4 regions of the Kosakonia sp. YIM B13571 genome follow, and region 2 is predicted to be linked to each of the others. Evidence: predicted binding sites of a transcription regulator. Region 2 holds the regulator's gene; each other region holds the start of a gene.

Region 1 (4,799 bases), on a different contig from region 2:
TGGGTGGAATGGTGGAGCAGCAGCTTTCTGACGCTATCACCGCCATGCACAACCAGGACAGCGAGCTGGCTAAGCGCGTTGTTGAGGGCGACAAACAGGTTAACATGATGGAAGTCACCATCGACGAAGCCTGTGTGCGCATTATCGCCAAGCGTCAGCCGACGGCGAGCGATTTACGTCTGGTGATGGCGATCATTAAAACCATCGCTGAGCTGGAACGTATTGGCGATGTGGCGGATAAAATCTGCCGTACCGCGCTGGAGAAGTTCTCCCAGCAACACCAACCGCTGCTGGTAAGCCTTGAATCGCTGGGCCGCCACACTGTGCAGATGCTGCATGATGTGCTGGACGCGTTCGCCCGAATGGATCTGGACGAAGCGGTGCGTATCTACCGCGAAGATAAAAAAGTGGATCAGGAATATGAAGGCATTGTGCGTCAGTTAATGACCTACATGATGGAAGATCCGCGCACTATTCCAAGTGTGCTGACCGCGCTGTTCTGCGCCCGTTCTATCGAGCGTATCGGCGACCGTTGCCAGAATATTTGTGAATACATTTTCTACTTCGTGAAGGGTCAGGACTTCCGCCACGTTGGCGGCGATGAACTGGATAAGCTGCTGTCTGGAAAAGATCCTAAAGAGTGATAAGAAAACCCCCTCTGCGATGAGGGGGTTTTTGTTTCAGACCGATTTTGTCAGCAGTTTTCTTGCCAGCGTATCGATATCCTCGTACTGCCAGAGTTTGTCACGCCACGCTTGCGGAATACCGTTTACTCCGTAAAACGCGCCAGCCAGTTGCCCGGCAATGGCGGCAGTCGTATCCGCATCATCACCCAGATTGGTTGCCAGCAGGATGGTTTCTTCAAAATCGTTGCCTTTGGCGAAACACCATAGCGCGGCTTCCAGGCTCTGCACGCAGTAACCGGTTCCAAAAATCTCCGCGCGCGTTTTTTGCAGATAGCGACCTTCCGCAATATGGCGCAGGTTTTCCTGCTCCGGTAACTGCGCGATGTCGGTCAGTGTTTCCAGCTTATTTTTTCCCTGTAAGGCATTCATAAGCTGTTGCGCGAACAGACGACAACTGGCGAGCGCTTCCGGCGCGGCGTGTGTGGTACGTGAAGACGCTTCCGCATACTCCAGCACTTGTGCTTCATGAGGAAAGAACCACAGCACCACAGGAGCCAGACGCATCAGCGAGCCGTTGCCAGCCGTTCGCGGGTTGCTGGAACCAGCAAAGGGTTCGCCATCATTGGCGAACTTCTGCAACGCATTGGCAACGGTCATGCCGATATCAAAGCAGTGGCCCGTAGAGCTTAAATAGCCCCATTTCCACCAGTTCAGATAACGGTTCATCTGATCCTTTGCGTTAAACCCGTTACAGGTGACCAGGCTTTCCGCAAGGCACAGCGCCATTGATGTATCGTCAGTCCACTGCCCGGCTTGTAAATGAAACGGGCCGCCGCCTTCCATCCCCGTCACGGGAGGAAAAGAGTCCTTCGCGCTAAACTCCACCGTTGTACCAACCGCATCACCTGCGGCTAGCCCAAGCAGGCAACCCTGGTAACGTGCAAGTAATTCAGACATCTGTTGTGCTCCTGTCGCTCTCCATCAGGAGAAATCGGCCCACAGCCGCAGTTTCCCACAATGCAGGCAGCGGAAGAGATAACCCTGGCAATCACCGCCATCAAGCAGGTATTCGGGGAGCTTCTCGTAATCTATGCCGAAAGCATTGCAGTCGGCCCGCAGATCGGCAAATTGATCCAACTTGTCGGCAATCTCTTTCCAGCCAACGTACCCTTCGAAGGCGCAGAAATCATTACAGTGCGCCAGCCAGTACTCCTGCTGCCAGCCACAATATCCCGGTGTTCTTTCGGTCAATTCAATCACGCTGGCTTCCGGCCAGGGATTTTTAAAGCCGGTAAATTCGCCTTCGTCGTCGAACTCGCTTTCAATGCCCTCCAGAGAGGATTCATCCTGAAAGCTGCCGCCAAATTTCTCTGCGGCTGCACCATCTGCAATACACCATGGGCAGAGATAGTCGACATCTTGCCGGGTATAGAATGGATTGGTGTAGTAGACATGGGTTGGCTGCTGACAGCAGGCGCAGGTGACCGTTTTGTCTTCAGAGAACACCCCGGTTTCCAGAGGTTGCGGGTGATATTTAAATACCGGTAGAGGGCGATGTGTCTGGGCCATAAAAACATCCTGTTTAGTGGTTTAGATTAACGCGTAACATGCCACCCGCGAGCGCGCCACAGCTCTGGCAACTGCGCCAAATCAGTGAACGTAGTCACTTTTGGGTGGTCGATGGGTTTGTTATGCGGATCGGCGCAGAAGTAAAATACTTCCATCCCTGCCGCGATACCAGATTGCGCCCCGGCGGTGGAATCATCCACCAGAATACAGTTTGCCGGATCGACATTGAGCGCTTTAGCTGCATGGTACATTATCGCCGGATCGGGCTTCCAGCGTTGGATGTCATAGCCGCTAAACAGTTTTTCAGGAAAGTGATGTAGCATTCCAAGTTTACCCAAAGAGTGTTGCATTTTGCTGACGGGGCCGTTAGAAACGACGCACATCGGAATCGCCACCGCGTCCAGTAATGCATTCGCACCGGCAATCACTTCCAGCTCGCTGTCAAACAGACGCGCCACTTCCGCGCGATACACCGGCTCCAGCGCGCTTTTATCCAGCGCTTTACCGTACTCCTCGCCGATAACATCAATGATTTCATACAGTTTCATGCCTTTAAACCGTTTGAAAACCTCGTCCAGATCGAGCGAAATACCAAACGCTTCAAACATATGCACGTACGCGCGGGAACAAATTACTTCACTGTCGACCAGGGTGCCGTCACAGTCGAAAAATACCGCTTCAATGTGGGACATGCCGTTTCCTGTTTTATTGCAAGTTTAACGTTTACTTAACGCAGATTACGGGACGCAATCGTTGCCGTATAAGCAAATTCAATGAAAAAAAGTGTGTGATAACCGTCAACATTGTCTCATTTTGGTATAGGATAGCGACGAATTTTCCTTCCTATTCCGGAAATTGATAATGAGCCAACAACACTCTACCCAGGCCTCAAACCAGGGGTTGCTTGACCGCGTGTTTAAACTGCGCGAGCACGGCACTTCGGCACGCACCGAAGTGATCGCCGGTTTCACGACCTTTTTGACGATGGTGTATATCGTTTTTGTTAACCCCCAGATTCTGGGCGTCGCCGGAATGGATACCAGCGCAGTATTTGTGACAACCTGCCTGATTGCCGCTTTTGGCAGCATTCTGATGGGGCTGGTGGCTAATTTGCCGGTCGCACTGGCGCCGGCCATGGGGCTGAATGCTTTCTTTGCGTTCGTGGTTGTTGGCGCGATGGGCCTCTCCTGGCAGATTGGCATGGGTGCGATTTTCTGGGGCGCGGTCGGTCTGCTGCTGTTGACCATTTTCCGCGTCCGTTACTGGATGATTGCCAATATCCCGGTTAGCCTGCGTGTTGGCATCACCAGTGGTATCGGCTTATTTATTGGCATGATGGGGCTGAAAAATGCCGGTGTTATTGTCGCCAACAAAGACACGCTGGTGAGCATTGGCAACCTGACGTCTCACAGTGTTCTGCTGGGCGTACTCGGTTTCTTTATCATCGCGATTCTGGCGTCGCGTAATATTCACGCCGCTGTATTGATTTCTATTGTTGTGACGACGCTGTTGGGCTGGCTGATGGGCGATGTGCAGTACCACGGCATTGTTTCCGCGCCGCCGAGCGTTGCATCCGTTGTTGGCAATGTTGACCTCGCGGGTTCGTTTAATATCGGTCTGGCGGGCGTGATCTTCTCGTTTATGCTGGTTAACCTGTTCGACTCTTCCGGCACGCTGATTGGCGTGACGGATAAAGCCGGGCTGGTGGATGAGAGCGGCAAATTCCCGCGCATGAAGCAGGCACTGTACGTTGACAGCATCTCTTCGGTCGCCGGTTCGTTTATCGGCACCTCTTCCGTTACAGCGTATATCGAATCGTCTTCTGGTGTGTCCGTGGGTGGACGTACTGGCCTGACCGCTGTGGTGGTGGGTCTGCTGTTCTTGCTGGTTATCTTCTTGTCGCCGCTGGCGGGCATGGTTCCGGCGTATGCCGCTGCTGGTGCGCTGATTTATGTTGGCGTGCTGATGACATCCAGCCTCGCGCGCGTGAAGTGGGACGACCTGACAGAAGCCGTACCCGCGTTTATCACCGCAGTGATGATGCCGTTTAGCTTCTCGATTACCGAAGGTATCGCGCTCGGCTTTATCTCTTACTGTGTGATGAAGATTGGCACCGGTCGCCTGCGCGATCTGAGCCCGTGTGTGCTGGTGGTTGCGGTATTGTTCCTGCTGAAAATCGTCTTTATCGACGCGCATTAATCTTTCTCCCTCTCCCGAAAGGGAGAGGGATTTTCCGCTACCGCTTAACGCGCTGAATATAATCACCAAAAGCCGTTAGTTGCCCGGTCAAATGGTCGAGCGTGCTTTGATCGACCACTTCTCCCGTTTGCTGATCCACCTTGTTCTGGATCACGCCGCCCATAAATTCCGGCTTGTTCATTACCATCGCATCCAGGAACACCAGGATCTGGCGTAAATGATACTGGCAGCGTGCGCCGCCAATCGCGCCCATAGAGCTTGTCTGAATCAAAACAGGTTTTCCGGCCAGCGGCTGCTCCGGCAGACGTGATAACCAGTCGATGGCATTCTTCAGGCCGCCAGGCACCGAGTAGTTATACTCAGGCGTTACAATGACCACGCCGTCCGCTGCGCGGATTTGTGCCG
Region 2 (4,799 bases):
CTGGAAGAGATCGTAAAAAGCAGCGAAGGCGGCGTATTCAATAACGCCGCCCAAGTCTGGAATCATACTTTCTACTGGAACTGCCTGGCGCCGAATGCCGGTGGCGAACCAACTGGCGAGCTGGCGGCAGCTATCGCCAAATCCTTCGGCAGCTTTGCCGAATTCAAAGCGCAATTCACCGATTCTGCAGTGAAAAACTTCGGTGCGGGCTGGACGTGGTTGGTGAAAAAAGCGGATGGCGCATTGGCCATCGTTTCAACGTCTAATGCGGGCACTCCGCTGACTAGCGATGCAACCCCGCTGTTAACCGTCGATGTGTGGGAACATGCGTACTACATCGATTACCGTAATGCGCGTCCGAACTACCTCGAACATTTCTGGGCGCTGGTAAACTGGTCATTCGTTGCCAAAAATTTCGCTGCATAAACGTGGCATAAAGCAAAGGAGGGGCTTGCCCCTCCTTTTTTGCATTTCTGCTATTTATTCTGCTGCGGCATAAGCACGTTCTGGCTGTGAGCGGCCAGAGAACAGCACCACCAGCAGGCCCAGCCCGGCAATAATCGCGCCCATGACCGGTACGAAATCATAACCCAGCCCACCGGAAATCACTGCCCCACCGGCTGCCGCGCCCAGCGCGTTACCGAGGTTAAAGGCACCGATATTGACCGACGATGAAAGCCCAGGTGCTTCGTGTGCAACTCGCATTACGCGCATCTGCAACGGCGGAACCACCGCAAACGTCGCCGCCCCCCATACCACCATACTAATGGCCGCGCCCACTTCGCTGCGCGCCAGGAACGGGATCGCCAGCATGATAGCAATCAGCAAGATCAAAAAACCTTTCAGCGTGCCGGTGACCGAGCGATCCGCCAGTTTGCCACCGAGATAGTTACCAATGGAGAAGCCAACACCAATCAACACCAGCATCGCAGTCACAAAGACGGGAGTGGCATCGGTAATGGTGTGCAGCACCGGCGCAATATAGGTATACAGCGTGAACATGGCACCTGCGCCGAGCACAGTCGTCAGCAGCGCAGACAACACTTGTGGGCGTACCAGCACCGAAAGCTCTTTACGTACATCCGGGCGCTCACCTGCCCCACCTTTCGGCAGCGAAAAGAACAGGCTCGCCATGGCAATCACACCCAGCCCGGCGGTGGCCATAAACGACATACGCCAGCCAATGGTTTCACCCAGCCATGTTGCGGCAGGTACACCGCCAATGTTAGCAATGGTCAGTCCCATGAACATGGTCGCCACCGCGCTAGCCTGCTTCTCTTTCGCGACAACGCTTGCTGCCACCACCGAGCCAAGACCAAAGAAAGCACCATGGTTCAGGCTGGTGACGATACGCGCCAGCATTAATGTGGTGTAATCCGGTGCAATCGCCGATAGCACGTTACCGAGCGTAAAAATCGCCATCAAAAAGATCAGCGCGTTGCGTCTGCCACGGTGCGACAGCAACAGCGTCATCAACGGCGCACCGACCATCACACCGATAGCATAAGCGCTAATCAGCATCCCCGCCGCCGGAATAGAGACGTCAACGCCGCGGGCAATAACCGGCAGTAATCCCATCGGGGAAAACTCGGTGGTACCAATGCCGAAGGCGCCAATCGCCAGGGCAAGCAAAGGGAAATTAATTTTCATCTGTCACTCCAAAAAAGACATGCCGACTTGCGACCCTGTCGCTGAAGTCAAAAGTATGACAGCAATCACAAAAAACAGAAGTTAGCAGAATGACAAAAGATTATTGCAGAAGTGATAACAATAGCGGGGGGAAGAAAAACGAGGGAGAAGGCTCTCCCTCGCGATAGATCAATGCAGTGCAGCAGTCAGGCCGCCGAAAACAATCAGGCTCAGAACGATGACGGTAGTAACTAAAGAATACTTCAGATCGGTGCTCATCAATTTTCCCCTTTTTAATTTCCCCACAAAAAGTGAGATAACGCATTTTTGCACAAATTATCTTAAAAATCTTGCGGGAATTCACAGGAGAAACGTTTTAATACTTCCCCTTTTGCTCAAGATCAGACAAAATTCGACGCTAAATTTATTAGCGTACCGGCCATTGACTCCCCTCCTGACGTCCCGTGTCGTTTTCCCGGCGTACCGCACCCCCTTTGATGGGTACAGGGTGATTAAAGGCAAACGTTTACCTAAAGTATTATCAGGAGCTTATGATATGGTCTGGAGTGATATCTGATGGCAACGATTAAAGACGTAGCGAAACGAGCAAACGTTTCCACTACAACCGTATCACATGTAATCAACAAAACCCGTTTCGTCGCCGAAGAGACACGCAACGCCGTGTGGGCGGCAATTAAAGAGTTGCACTATTCCCCCAGCGCCGTCGCTCGCAGCCTGAAAGTCAATCACACAAAATCGATCGGCTTGCTGGCAACCAGCAGCGAAGCAGCCTATTTTGCCGAAATTATCGAAGCCATAGAGAAAAAGTGCTTCCAGAAGGGTTACACCTTAATCCTCGGCAATGCCTGGAATAGCCTGGAAAAACAGGGCGCTTATCTGTCGATGATGGCGCAAAAGCGCGTCGATGGTTTACTGGTGATGTGTTCCGAATACCCGGAATCACTATTGAGCATGCTGGAAGAGTACCGTCATATTCCCATGGTGGTGATGGACTGGGGCGAATCGAAGGCCGACTTTACTGATTCCGTTATTGATAACGCCTTTGAAGGCGGGTACATGGCCGGGCGTTATCTTATCGATCGTGGACATCGCGATATTGGCGTGATCCCCGGGCCTCTGGAGCGTAACACGGGTGCTGGCCGCCTGGCAGGCTTTATGAAAGCGATGGAAGAAGCCCTTATTACTGTGCCGGAAAACTGGATAGTACAGGGTGATTTCGAGCCGGAATCCGGCTATCGCGCAATGCAGCAAATCCTTGGTCAAACGCATCGCCCTACCGCAGTCTTTTGCGGCGGCGACATTATGGCGATGGGCGCGCTTTGCGCTGCCGATGAAATGGGTTTACGCGTACCGCAGGATATTTCCCTGATTGGTTATGACAATGTTCGCAACTCACGCTTCTTTACCCCGGCCTTGACCACGATTCACCAGCCGAAAGATTCGCTGGGGGAAACGGCGTTTACCATGCTGCTTGATCGCATCGTCAACAAGCGCGAAGAGTCACAGTCTATTGAAGTGCACCCGCGCCTGGTTGAGCGCCGCTCCGTGGCCGATGGCCCGTTCCGCGACTACCGCCGCTAACCGCTTCTGACGGAGCCGTTAATTCGGCTCCCGTAACCACTCGTCATTCAGCGTTTCACTATCCCCCAGATATTCCAGCAGCCAGTTTAACGCTGGGGAAGCCTCATTTTGTTGCCACGTCAGACAGCACGCCGCATCCGGGAAGGGATTTTCCAGGGTCAGCGCAACCCAGTCGCCACTGTCGAGGCGCGGGCGGGCAAAGTGTGCCGGTACCATTCCCACGCATAACCCTGCAGATAAGCAAGCCTCTGATGATGCCCAATCAGGGACAATCACGCGTTTCTGATTATCCAGCAGCCAAGTAATACGTTTCGGCAACGAACGGGACGTATCTTCCTGGATAAGTGAAGGCCAGTTGCGCAAGGTGTCGTCGCTAAGCGGGCCTGCCATCGACGCCAACGGATGGCGGCTGGAAACCACACATTTCCAGCTCAGCATTCCCATATCACGAAACGCATAACGTCCACCGACGGGGATTGCTTGCGTTGCACCAATCGCCAGTTCAACCCGCCCATCAGCAAGCGCATCCCAGACTCCGTTAAAGACTTCCTGATAAACCTGCAACTCAACATCACTGAAATGGCGATAGAAATCGACGATCAATTGCCGGGTACGTTCAGGTTTTACAATGTTGTCGACGGCAATCGCCAGTTGCCCGCGCCAGCCATTGGCGATTTGCTGGCACTGCTGACGAGTGACCTGCATTTTTTTGATAACAGCTCGCCCTTCTTTCAAAAACCAGACCCCGGCAGGCGTAAGTTCTACATCCCGATGACGGCGCTCAAACAGCGGAACGGCAAGCCACTCTTCAAGCTGCCGCACGGTATAGCTCACCGCAGAAGGTACACGATGTAACTCCTGCGCCGCACCGCTAAAACTGCCATTACGCGCTACAGCATCAACCACTTCCAGCGAATATTCTGACCACATAATCTGCCTGCAAAAATTTTGAAACCACTACGCAAATATTAGCGTTTCACAAGCGCTAATGCACTCCTTACACTCGACAGCCCTGATTACCTGCAATAAAGAGAACCCCTAATGCAACCTGGCAACGGATTTTTAGTCTGGCTCGCGGGATTAAGCGTGCTCGGCTTTTTAGCCACTGATATGTACCTCCCCGCCTTCAGCGCGATACAGCAAGATTTACACACATCGTCTGCGGTGGTTAGCGCAACTTTAAGCCTGTTTCTGGCGGGCTTTGCCATTGCGCAATTGGTATGGGGGCCGCTATCAGATCGCTATGGTCGCAAGCCGGTTTTACTGGCCGGGCTGGCGATTTTTGCGCTGGGCTGTCTGGGAACATTATGGGTACGCGATGCAACCTTGTTACTGGTGCTGCGTTTTGTGCAAGCCGTGGGGGTCTGCGCCGCCACGGTAAGCTGGCAGGCGCTGGTGACGGATAACTACCCTGCACATCGCGTCAATCGCATCTTCGCCACCATTATGCCGCTCGTGGGTTTGACGCCAGCGCTGGCACCGTTGCTTGGCGCCTGGATCCTTGCGCATTTCAACTGGCAGGCCATTTTCGCCACCTTACTGGCGATTACGTTAATTCTGATGATCCC
Region 3 (4,799 bases), on a different contig from region 2:
GAAGGAGCCGGTCTGTTTCAGCGTGGTGCCGTCTTTTAATACACGCACGCCACCCTGCAACAGTGCCGCCGAGTAGTAAGGATCCCAAATAGCCCATGCATCAACGTTACCTTGCTGGAACGCGGCACGTGCATCTGCAGGTGTCAGGAACACCGGCTGAATATCGCTGAATTTCAGCCCGGCCTGTTGCAGCGCGCGCAGCAGTAAATTGTGCGAACTGGAACCCTTCTGGAAAGCGACTTTATGCCCTTTCAGGTCGGCAACTGTTTTGATCGGGCTGTTTTGGGCAACAAGGATCACCTCTGCTTTCGGCTTTGGCGGCTCAACGCCGACATACAGCAGATCCGCGCCAGCGGCTTGGGCAAAAATCGGCGGAATATCGCCCGTGCTGCCGAGATCGATACTGCCAATATTCAGCGCTTCCAGCATTTGCGGGCCTGCCGGGAATTCGGTCCAGGTAATTTTGGTGTTCGGGTAGCGTTTCTCCAGCAGGTCATAGCTTTTTGCCAGCACCATACTGACGCTGCCTTTCTGGTAACCAATACGCAAACTCTCCGGTGCCGGTTCGGCGGCCTGTGTCCAGGCGGAAAGCGTCAATAAACCGCTTAACGCCAGCCATTGCGTGCGGCTTTTGAATAGATTAAACATGCGCGACTCCTTGCGGTAGGTGGAAATCCGGCGCCTGAATGTCCCGGCGGTGCAACGCTTGCCAGAAGGTTTCCAGTGCCTTATCCAGACGGGTCTGCAAATTGGGTGTCAGGCTGGGTTTGTGCTGGTAATCCAGCACCTGGCTATCATCGGCGAAAACACCGTGCAGGATCTCTTGTGCTTTCAGTGCGCTGAGCACCGGCTTCAGGGCGTAATCCACCGCCAGCATATGTGCCACGGTGCCGCCAGTGGCCAGCGGCAATACCACTTTGCCTTCCAGTGCACGCTCAGGCAGCAGGTCGAGCAGCGTTTTTAGGGCTCCGGAATAAGCTGCTTTATAGATCGGTGTCGCAACGATCAGTCCGTCCGCCTCGTTGAGCTGCCCAATAAACGTTTGCAACGCGGGGCTATCGAAACGGGCATAGATGAGATCCTCTGGTGCAAAATTTTGCAAATGCCAGTGATACACCTCGATATCCTGTACATTCAGGCGCTCGCGGGCATACTCCAGCAAAGCGCTGGAGCGGGAAGGAAAGCGTGGGCTTCCGGCCAGGGTAACAACTCTCATAATCGCTCCTTATAACCAATTGTTTGCTTTTAGATAACATTCATAACAATTTAAGGCAGTGTGGCAGAGTCGATTTATTCCGCTAAATGATTTATTCGATGAAAAAATGCTGAAATTTGCATAAAGGAGAGTTGTAAGAGAAAACGATTGCGTCGAATCGCCTTTTTTTGCCTCAGGTCAATTCCCTTTCGCCGGGTAATCACTGATAATACGCCCCCGGTTTGCAACCGGGAATCCAGGAGAGTTCATGTACTACCCCTTCGTTCGTAAAGCCCTTTTCCAGCTCGATCCAGAGCGCGCTCATGAATTAACGTTCCAGCAATTACGGCGTATTACCGGCACGCCTTTCGAAGCCCTCGTGCGTCAGCGTGTACCGGAGAAACCCGTCAAATGCATGGGTCTGACCTTTAAAAACCCGTTGGGGTTAGCGGCTGGGCTGGATAAAAATGGCGAGTGCATAGATGCGCTGGGCGCGATGGGGTTTGGCGCCATCGAAATTGGTACCGTGACGCCACGCCCACAGCCGGGTAATGACAAGCCGAGGATCTTCCGTCTGGTGGATGCTGAAGGGCTGATCAACCGCATGGGCTTTAATAATCTTGGCGTGGATAACCTGGTTGAGAACGTGAAGAAATCGCGCTTCGACGGTGTTCTGGGCATTAATATTGGCAAGAATAAAGACACACCCGTCGAGCAGGGTAAAGATGACTACCTGATTTGCATGGAAAAAATCTATGCTTATGCGGGTTATATCGCCATTAATATTTCTTCGCCAAATACGCCCGGTTTACGCACGCTACAATATGGCGAAGCGCTGGACGATCTGCTTACGGCAATTAAGAATAAGCAAAACGATCTGCAAAACTTGCATCATAAATATGTTCCGGTAGCCGTAAAGATCGCACCAGATCTTTCTGAAGAGGAATTGATCCAAGTGGCCGATAGTTTAGTTCGCCACAATATTGATGGTGTTATTGCCACGAATACCACGCTTGAAAGATCGTTGGTACAGGGAATGAAACATTGTGACGAAACGGGTGGTTTAAGTGGTCGTCCGTTGCAATTAAAAAGTACGGAAATTATTCGGCGGTTGTCGCAAGAATTAAAAGGGCGCTTGCCGATTATTGGCGTCGGCGGCATCGACTCGGTGATAGCGGCTCGCGAGAAAATCGCCGCCGGTGCGTCATTGGTGCAAATTTATTCGGGCTTTATTTTTAAAGGTCCGCCGTTGATTAAAGAAATCGTTACTCATATCTAATCTTTTATCCCTTCCTGTGCAACCAGGGCTTTATTTCCCGCCCTGGTTGTTTTATATTCCACCACTGTTGCTAATTTAAACATTTTAGTCTTTTATTATTTAGGTAATAAACGAGGCGGCAAACAGGATGAAAAAGTTACAGGATGTTTAGGGGAAGGGGAGAGGAAAATGCGAATTAAACCTGACGATAATTGGCGCTGGTATTTTGATGATGAGCATGATCGCATGATGCTCGATTTAGCCAATGGCATGTTATTTCGCTCTCGTTTTGCCCGTAAAATGTTGACGCCAGACGCTTTCTCGCCGTCTGGTTTTTGCGTTGACGATGCTGCGCTTTATTTCTCCTTTGATGAAAAATGCCGCGATTTGCCATTATCCAATGAGCAGCGCGCTGAACTTGTGCTTAATGCACTGGTAGCGATTCGCTTCCTCAAGCCGCAAATGCCGAAAAGCTGGCACTTTATGACGCATGATTCCCAGTGGTCTCCTGTTACAGGCGAAGGTGCTTGCGTCTGGCTGAGTGATACGCAAGAGTGCGTGAATCTGCTGGTGGTTGAGCCTGGTGAGAACGCGGCGTTGTGCCTGCTGGCGCAACCCGGCGTAGTGATTGCCGGGCGCACCATGCAATTGGGCGACGCGATTAAAATAATGAACGATCGCCTTAAACCGCAGCTGAATTCCAATGCGATTCCACTCGAACAGGCGGTTTAAGCCTCCAGTCGTAGCGATGTTTTCGGCACACAGCTACAACAAAGAATTGAACCATCCTGTGCAATCGCTGATTTCTTCAGCGCACTGACTTCACCTTCCACTAAACTGATCCGGCAGCAACCGCAAATACCCGCGCGGCAGGAGTAGGGTACGCGAATCCCCTGGTTCTCCAGCTGTTCCAGCAACACTTGTTGGTTATTGCCGCGAAATGTTTGACCTTGCCAGTTGATTTCCACGGTTCCTGCGGGTAACGCATCCTGGTTAAGTGATTCTTCCACTTCGCCAGCGCCGTATAATTTTGCTGGCGCAGTGGTCAACACCGCCACCTCATCGCCAACACGAATCACACCGCTGTTACGCGCGATCAGGTTTTGACCAAAATCGACGGTGCCATTGTCCTGCGCAGTGCGAAAACGCTGTAAGGTAGCGAGAGGTTCACCGGAAGGGTGTTTTTGCCCACGTTCCGGGCTGACGGTAGTGAACACACAGCGGCTGCACGGTTTCACGACATCGAAAACCACTTCGCCAATACGCACCACTTTCCAGCTGTCCTCTTCCCACGGTTGCGCGCCTGTTACCACCAGGTTGGGGCGAAACTGCTCCATTTGTACGCTGGCAGGGCAACGACTTTGTAAATCGCGCAGCGAGGCTTCATTAGCGAGCAGATACGGAAAGCCATCAGCGAAAGATAACGGCACATCGTCGTGGCGTTTGACGCGGCGGGTTAATTCAGGTCCAACCCAGCGCAATTGCACCTCGCGCGAAAAAAAGCCGCTCAGCCAGTGATTAATCTCTTCGGGCGCGATGAGCGCAGTAAAGTGGTTACCCCACACTTCCGTGGGCGCGGCTTCGGGCGAAAAATCGGCAAAGCGAATCACCGCGCTGCTGCCGTCCGGTGCGGTCAGGTGCAAACCATCGGTTAACGGTGATGGCATAAAGCGCACCATCTGCGGAAACTGTCGTGCGGTAATAAAAGTGCCATCGGGTTGCGTGACCATAAAAACACGGTCAAAAGCGAGGCCGCTGATGTCGGCAAGCGCATGTGTCAGGCCGATACCGCGCATGGATTTTACCGGATGAATAAAAAGACGTGAAAGCGTTGGCACGTCTTCCCCCTGTCAGATGAAAATTAGCCCTCAACTTTATGACATGAACGCCAGATTAGCTATAATGCGCAACAATTTTCGTTGAATGTAAGTGAGATTATGATTTCTCTGTTTGCCAGTACGGCCCGCGGGCTGGAAGAGCTGTTAAAAACTGAACTGGAAAAACTCGGCGCTGTTGAGTGCCGGGTTGTTCAGGGTGGTGTCCATTTTGAAGGGGACACGCGGCTCCTGTACCAAAGCCTGATGTGGAGTCGTCTGGCTTCGCGCATTATGCTGCCGCTCGGGGAATGCAAGGTTTACAGCGATCTTGATCTCTACCTTGGTGTGCAGGCGATCAACTGGACAGAGATGTTTAATCCGGGCGCAACCTTCGCCGTCCACTTTAGTGGCCTGAACGATGAAATCCGTAACAGTCAGTACGGCGCGCTGAAAGTAAAAGATGCGATCGTCGATAGCTTTACCCGCAAAAACCTGCCGCGTCCAAATGTGGAACGTGAGATGCCGGACC
Region 4 (4,799 bases), on a different contig from region 2:
CAATACCGATAACTTCCCGGGTTTTACGATTGATCTGGCGCAAACTGGTTAAGCCACGCTGCCGTTCTTCCACAACCAGCCAATCAGTAAACAGCGTAAACCCTTCTAGCATCACCTGTTCGCGCGCCGGGATCAGCACTTCCCAGCGCCGTTCATCGCGCACTTTGGTGCGATACAAGCCGAAGTTCTTACCATCCCGATTGGATCGCAAATAAAAGGTGTGCTGGTAGTGATCAAGGCTATATTCGTGATCTTTGCGCCTTGGCAGAAAACGCAGCGGCTGAGCATCCGGCAGTTCTGCATCAAGCAGGAGAACTTCACTGGTGGTCGCGCTGGCAAGATGAATCGTAATGTAGTGCTGAGATGTGGTTTTACTCAGACCAACATAAAAGGTTTCGTCCTGCTCTTCATAGACCAATTCATCCTGTTGTGAAGGCGTGCCTATGGTGTGTCGCCAGACCTGGTACGGCAGTAATGTTGTGGCATGTTTGCGCACGTAGTAGAGCGTTTCTGAATCGTTAACCCAGACAAATTCTGGCGAGACATTATCCAGCATTTCCGGATACCAGTTGCCCGTCTCCAGATTGCGAAAGCGCAGACCATATTGCCTGCGGGAAAGATAATCTTCCGCAATCGCCATAATCGTGTTGTCCGGCGAAATCTCCATGCCACCAAGGGTGTAGAACTCACTGTGTGACGCGCGCTGGTTGGCATCCAGTAACACCGACCACTCATCCCACTCAGAGCTGAGAACAGACTGACGTTGATAAATCGCATATTCGCTTCCAGGCTCGTAGATGTGCCGGTAACGGTAGCCATTTTTGATGTAAGGCGCGGAGACTTCGCGCTGAGGTATACGCGAGATAATTTCCTCCAGCACGTTGTCTTGCAACGCTTGCTGTGAGGCCATCACTTCACGCCCGTAATCATTTTCTTGATGGAGATAATCCAGAACATCTTGCTGCGAGCGCGTATCGTCCCGCAGCCAGTAATAGTTGTCGATACGCGTATCACCATGCATCGTCATGGCGTGCGGGATTTTTTTTGCTTTCGGCGACATAGCACAATTCTTATTTGGTTTTACATACCTATAAGGGTGGCAAAACCCACGCGCGATGCAAGCGAAACGTAATTTAGATCATGAGCTAAGCGCTAATTTCTGCTTTTTGAGATCCGCCTCGATATCTTCTCGCACATCTTGCGGAATTTTTAACGCCTCGCCCAGCGCGTTCAGATAGCTGCGTTCCATAAAATGATCAATATCGATAACGGCGCAGCTGAGGAAGTAAACTTCCAGCGCTTCTTCTTCGTTTTGCACTCCCTGCGCCAGACGCGCGGGGTCCAGCGGCTGGTCTATAGCATTCGACACCAGTTGCTGCCCTTGCGCTTCCACGCCCGCGTCACGCAATTGCTGTTCTATCGCCGCGCGTTCTTTATCATCAATGTGTCCGTCGCTTTTGGCGGCGAACACCAGCGCCAGGATCAGCCGCTCAGTACGTACATCCAGAGGCGTATTTTGCTGGCCAAATTGTGGCTCGCTTTGATGCGCATCCCGGATGCGATCCTTGTACTTATTCCACAACACGCTACCCGCAACGGCTCCTCCGCCCACCAGCAAAGCACCGGTGCCATACTTCGCGAGCAGTTTACGCGATGATTTACTGGCGACCAGCAGCCCCGCCAGGCCACCTAATGCGCCCGGCACCAACAAATTGTTGAGCCCCTGTCCACCTGAAGACGGCGTTTGTGTATCGTTTTTTTGACCAAGCAACGACTGCAGTTGATTTAACCAGCTCATAGAACCCTCGCTTACCATGACAGTTGTGAGCACAGAGTAAGCGAGGGGGATGTCAGGAAGTGTCTATATCTGGAAAGATTGGGAAAATGCGATGTTATGATTGCGGCTGATACTCTGCGGTTCCACCTTTACAATCGATGACTACGCGATAGTGAAGGTCCGTGCTTTTCCCTCTTACGGCTAACGGCACAACCCATTTATCATCCTTGCCGGTGATTTCTTTCGGATTGATCCAGGCGACCGGATCGGCCTGCCCCAGTCTCTTTTGATCATCAGCCCATCGGACAATGCGGTTCTGCAAATAATCCCGCTTAACACTCGCGGCAATGCCGTCTGCCTTGAGCCCCTCGCACGAGGGAAATTTAACCGATTTATCCGTGGCGGCATGCACCGTCATGCTGCCTGCCAGCAAAAGCAGACCGGTGAAAACTCCTGCTATTTTCATGCTTATCTCCTGGTTTTTACCCCTTCAAAGCATGGTACAAATTGCTGGCAGTGCAAGATCAGGCGACTTTTACGCGCTTCGCTGCAGTTTTGATATCAACAGCTTCAGCCGCATCCGAATCAGAAGAGTCGGCCGGTGCTGCCGCGTCTTCAGCTTCAGTGCCTGGTAATTTGCCTGACTTCAGGATGCCGTTAAGCGCCTCTTTTTGCTCGGCAAGCCACAGCGCCATCTGGTCGCGTGCATTGTCTTCCAGATCTACCGGCCCTGTTGCAAGCCAATCGCCGAGAACTTCGGCCAGGTCGAGCATTTTATCGTAAGCATCGGCTTCCTTTTTGCTGGCAAAAGACATTTTTTCCTCACCTTCACGAATAACAACGTATTTAACTTCTACCGCCATGATGCAGCCTCATTTAACTGTGTATTTATACAGTATAGTAGCGCGATGAAAAAACCACCGCAAGTGATAAAAGACAGACGCAAACGTTTTCGTTTATACTGCGCGCAAATTTTTTCTCACGGTACGATGCTATGACTCTTTTAGGAACTGCGCTGCGACCTGCAGCAACACGCGTGATGTTATTAGGCTCTGGCGAACTGGGCAAGGAAGTTGCGATCGAATGCCAGCGTCTGGGTATTGAAGTGATTGCTGTTGATCGCTATCCCGATGCCCCCGCGATGCACGTCGCGCATCGCTCTCACGTCATCAATATGCTCGATGGCGAGGCGTTAAAGGCGCTGGTTGTACAGGAAAAACCTCACTTTATCGTGCCGGAAATCGAAGCTATCGCCACGGATACGCTGATTGGGCTGGAAGCGCAGGGTCAACATGTTGTTCCCTGCGCGCGCGCCACCAAACTGACGATGAATCGTGAAGGTATCCGCCGTCTGGCGGCTGAAGAGTTACAGTTGCCTACTTCCAGCTATCGCTTTGCCGACAGTGAAGCCGCATTTCAGCAAGCCGTCGCGGAGATAGGTTTGCCCTGTATCGTAAAACCGGTAATGAGTTCTTCCGGTAAAGGTCAGAGCTTTATTAAAAGCGCCGATCAATTAGCGAAAGCATGGGAATATGCCCAACAAGGCGGCCGAGCAGGCGCCGGGCGGGTGATTGTTGAAGGCGTGGTCAACTTTGATTTTGAAATCACGCTGCTGACCATCAGCGCCGTTGACGGCGTTCATTTCTGCGCACCGGTCGGCCATCGCCAGGAAGATGGCGATTATCGCGAATCCTGGCAACCGCAGCAGATGTCGCCTCTGGCGCTGGAGCGCTCGCAAGCGATCGCCAGTAAAGTGGTGCTGGCGCTTGGCGGATACGGCCTGTTTGGCGTTGAGCTTTTTGTTTGCGGCGATGACGTCATCTTCAGCGAAGTCTCTCCACGCCCGCACGATACCGGTATGGTGACATTGATTTCGCAGGATCTTTCCGAGTTTGCCCTGCATGTCCGCGCTTTTCTCGGCATGCCAATTGGTGCGATTCGCCAGTATGGCCCGTCCGCTTCTGCGGTGATCCTGCCGCGCCTGACCAGCCAGAATGTCACCTTTGACAACGTGCACAACGCCGTAGGTGCGGGTGTGCAGTTGCGTCTGTTTGGCAAGCCGGAAATTGAGGGTTCTCGCCGTATGGGCGTCGCGCTGGCTGTGGCAGATAACGTTGAAAAAGCGGTGGAATACGCAGTTGCAGCTGCCGCGGCGGTGAAAGTCAGCGGATAAAAATCAGCCTCTCCCAACAGGCGACATTGATTGTTTCCTGAAGGCCTACACAGCTCTCAAAGAAGCATTTGCCGCCCCCTTGAGAGCTAAATCCGGGGGCAATAAACGGAATCACATCTTTTGATGTCCGTAGCCCAGGACGAATCAAAACCATAAAAAAAGCCCGGTCAGTATTATACTACCGGGCTTTTTATCTGGCGGACTTAACGCCCGCCAAAAAAATTACTGTTTCGCGCCTTCAACCGCTTCGCGAGCCAGTGTAGTGATGCGATCGTAATCGCCTGCTTCCAGCGCATCGGCTGGCACCAGCCAGGAACCACCAATGCACAGCACGCTTTTCAGCGCCAGGTAATCACGGTAGTTAGCCGGAGAAATACCTCCAGTCGGGCAGAAACGTACCTGAGAGAACGGACCTGCAATGGCCTGCAGCGCTTTGGTGCCGCCATTAGCTTCCGCCGGGAAGAATTTAAACTCTTTCAGACCGTAGTCCATACCCAGCATCAGTTCAGAAACGGTGCTAATACCCGGGATCAGCGGGATAGTGCCTTCGGTCGCGGCTTTCAGCAGCGGCTCGGTCAGGCCTGGGCTAATAGCGAACTGTGCGCCAGCAGCGGTCACTTCTGCCAGTTGCTGCGGATTCAGCACGGTACCAGCACCGATAATCGCGTCTGGTACTTCCTTCGCAATAGCGCGAATAGCGTCGATAGCGCAAGCCGTACGCAGAGTCACTTCCAGAACGCGAACACCGCCCGCAACCAACGCTTTCGCCATCGGTACGGCGTGCTCAAGTTTGTTCACTACGATTACCGGCACTACCGGACCCGTTTTCAGGATTGCTTCTGCACTCGT

The links. The regulator PurR, encoded in region 2, represses purine synthesis genes. The targets are predictions, from matches to a motif close to CANGCAAACGTTTGCNTG.
Region 1: ACFX4O_RS13730 (NCS2 family permease) is a predicted target of PurR. The motif match lies at 2,939-2,956, and genes of this name have one in related genera.
Region 3: pyrD (quinone-dependent dihydroorotate dehydrogenase) is a predicted target of PurR. The motif match lies at 1,353-1,370, and genes of this name have one in related genera.
Region 4: purT (formate-dependent phosphoribosylglycinamide formyltransferase) is a predicted target of PurR. The motif match lies at 2,717-2,734, and genes of this name have one in related genera.

The regions. Positions count from the first base shown of each region.
Region 1 is NZ_JBHZPL010000004.1:465,849-470,647, reverse strand. Features, by position in the region: gene phoU (phosphate signaling complex protein PhoU) at 1-644, shown strand, start outside; gene ACFX4O_RS13745 (ADP-ribosylglycohydrolase family protein) at 681-1,583, opposite strand; gene cbrC (PF03691 family colicin E2 tolerance protein CbrC) at 1,608-2,195, opposite strand; gene yieH (6-phosphogluconate phosphatase) at 2,222-2,887, opposite strand; gene ACFX4O_RS13730 (NCS2 family permease) at 3,057-4,394, shown strand; gene ACFX4O_RS13725 (NADPH-dependent FMN reductase) at 4,432-4,799, opposite strand, start outside.
Region 2 is NZ_JBHZPL010000002.1:167,848-172,646, reverse strand. Features, by position in the region: gene sodB (superoxide dismutase [Fe]) at 1-426, shown strand, start outside; gene ACFX4O_RS05940 (MFS transporter) at 481-1,650, opposite strand; gene ACFX4O_RS05935 (YnhF family membrane protein) at 1,819-1,908, opposite strand; gene purR (HTH-type transcriptional repressor PurR) at 2,206-3,231, shown strand; gene punR (DNA-binding transcriptional activator PunR) at 3,250-4,161, opposite strand; gene punC (purine nucleoside transporter PunC) at 4,273-4,799, shown strand, end outside.
Region 3 is NZ_JBHZPL010000001.1:222,304-227,102, reverse strand. Features, by position in the region: gene ACFX4O_RS01160 (sulfonate ABC transporter substrate-binding protein) at 1-648, opposite strand, end outside; gene ssuE (NADPH-dependent FMN reductase) at 641-1,216, opposite strand; gene pyrD (quinone-dependent dihydroorotate dehydrogenase) at 1,464-2,474, shown strand; gene zapC (cell division protein ZapC) at 2,643-3,185, shown strand; gene ACFX4O_RS01140 (YcbX family protein) at 3,182-4,291, opposite strand; gene rlmKL (bifunctional 23S rRNA (guanine(2069)-N(7))-methyltransferase RlmK/23S rRNA (guanine(2445)-N(2))-methyltransferase RlmL) at 4,391-4,799, shown strand, end outside.
Region 4 is NZ_JBHZPL010000003.1:424,268-429,066, reverse strand. Features, by position in the region: gene ptrB (oligopeptidase B) at 1-1,060, opposite strand, end outside; gene ACFX4O_RS10480 (tellurite resistance TerB family protein) at 1,139-1,798, opposite strand; gene yebF (protein YebF) at 1,893-2,243, opposite strand; gene ACFX4O_RS10470 (YebG family protein) at 2,302-2,640, opposite strand; gene purT (formate-dependent phosphoribosylglycinamide formyltransferase) at 2,772-3,950, shown strand; gene kdgA (bifunctional 4-hydroxy-2-oxoglutarate aldolase/2-dehydro-3-deoxy-phosphogluconate aldolase) at 4,173-4,799, opposite strand, start outside.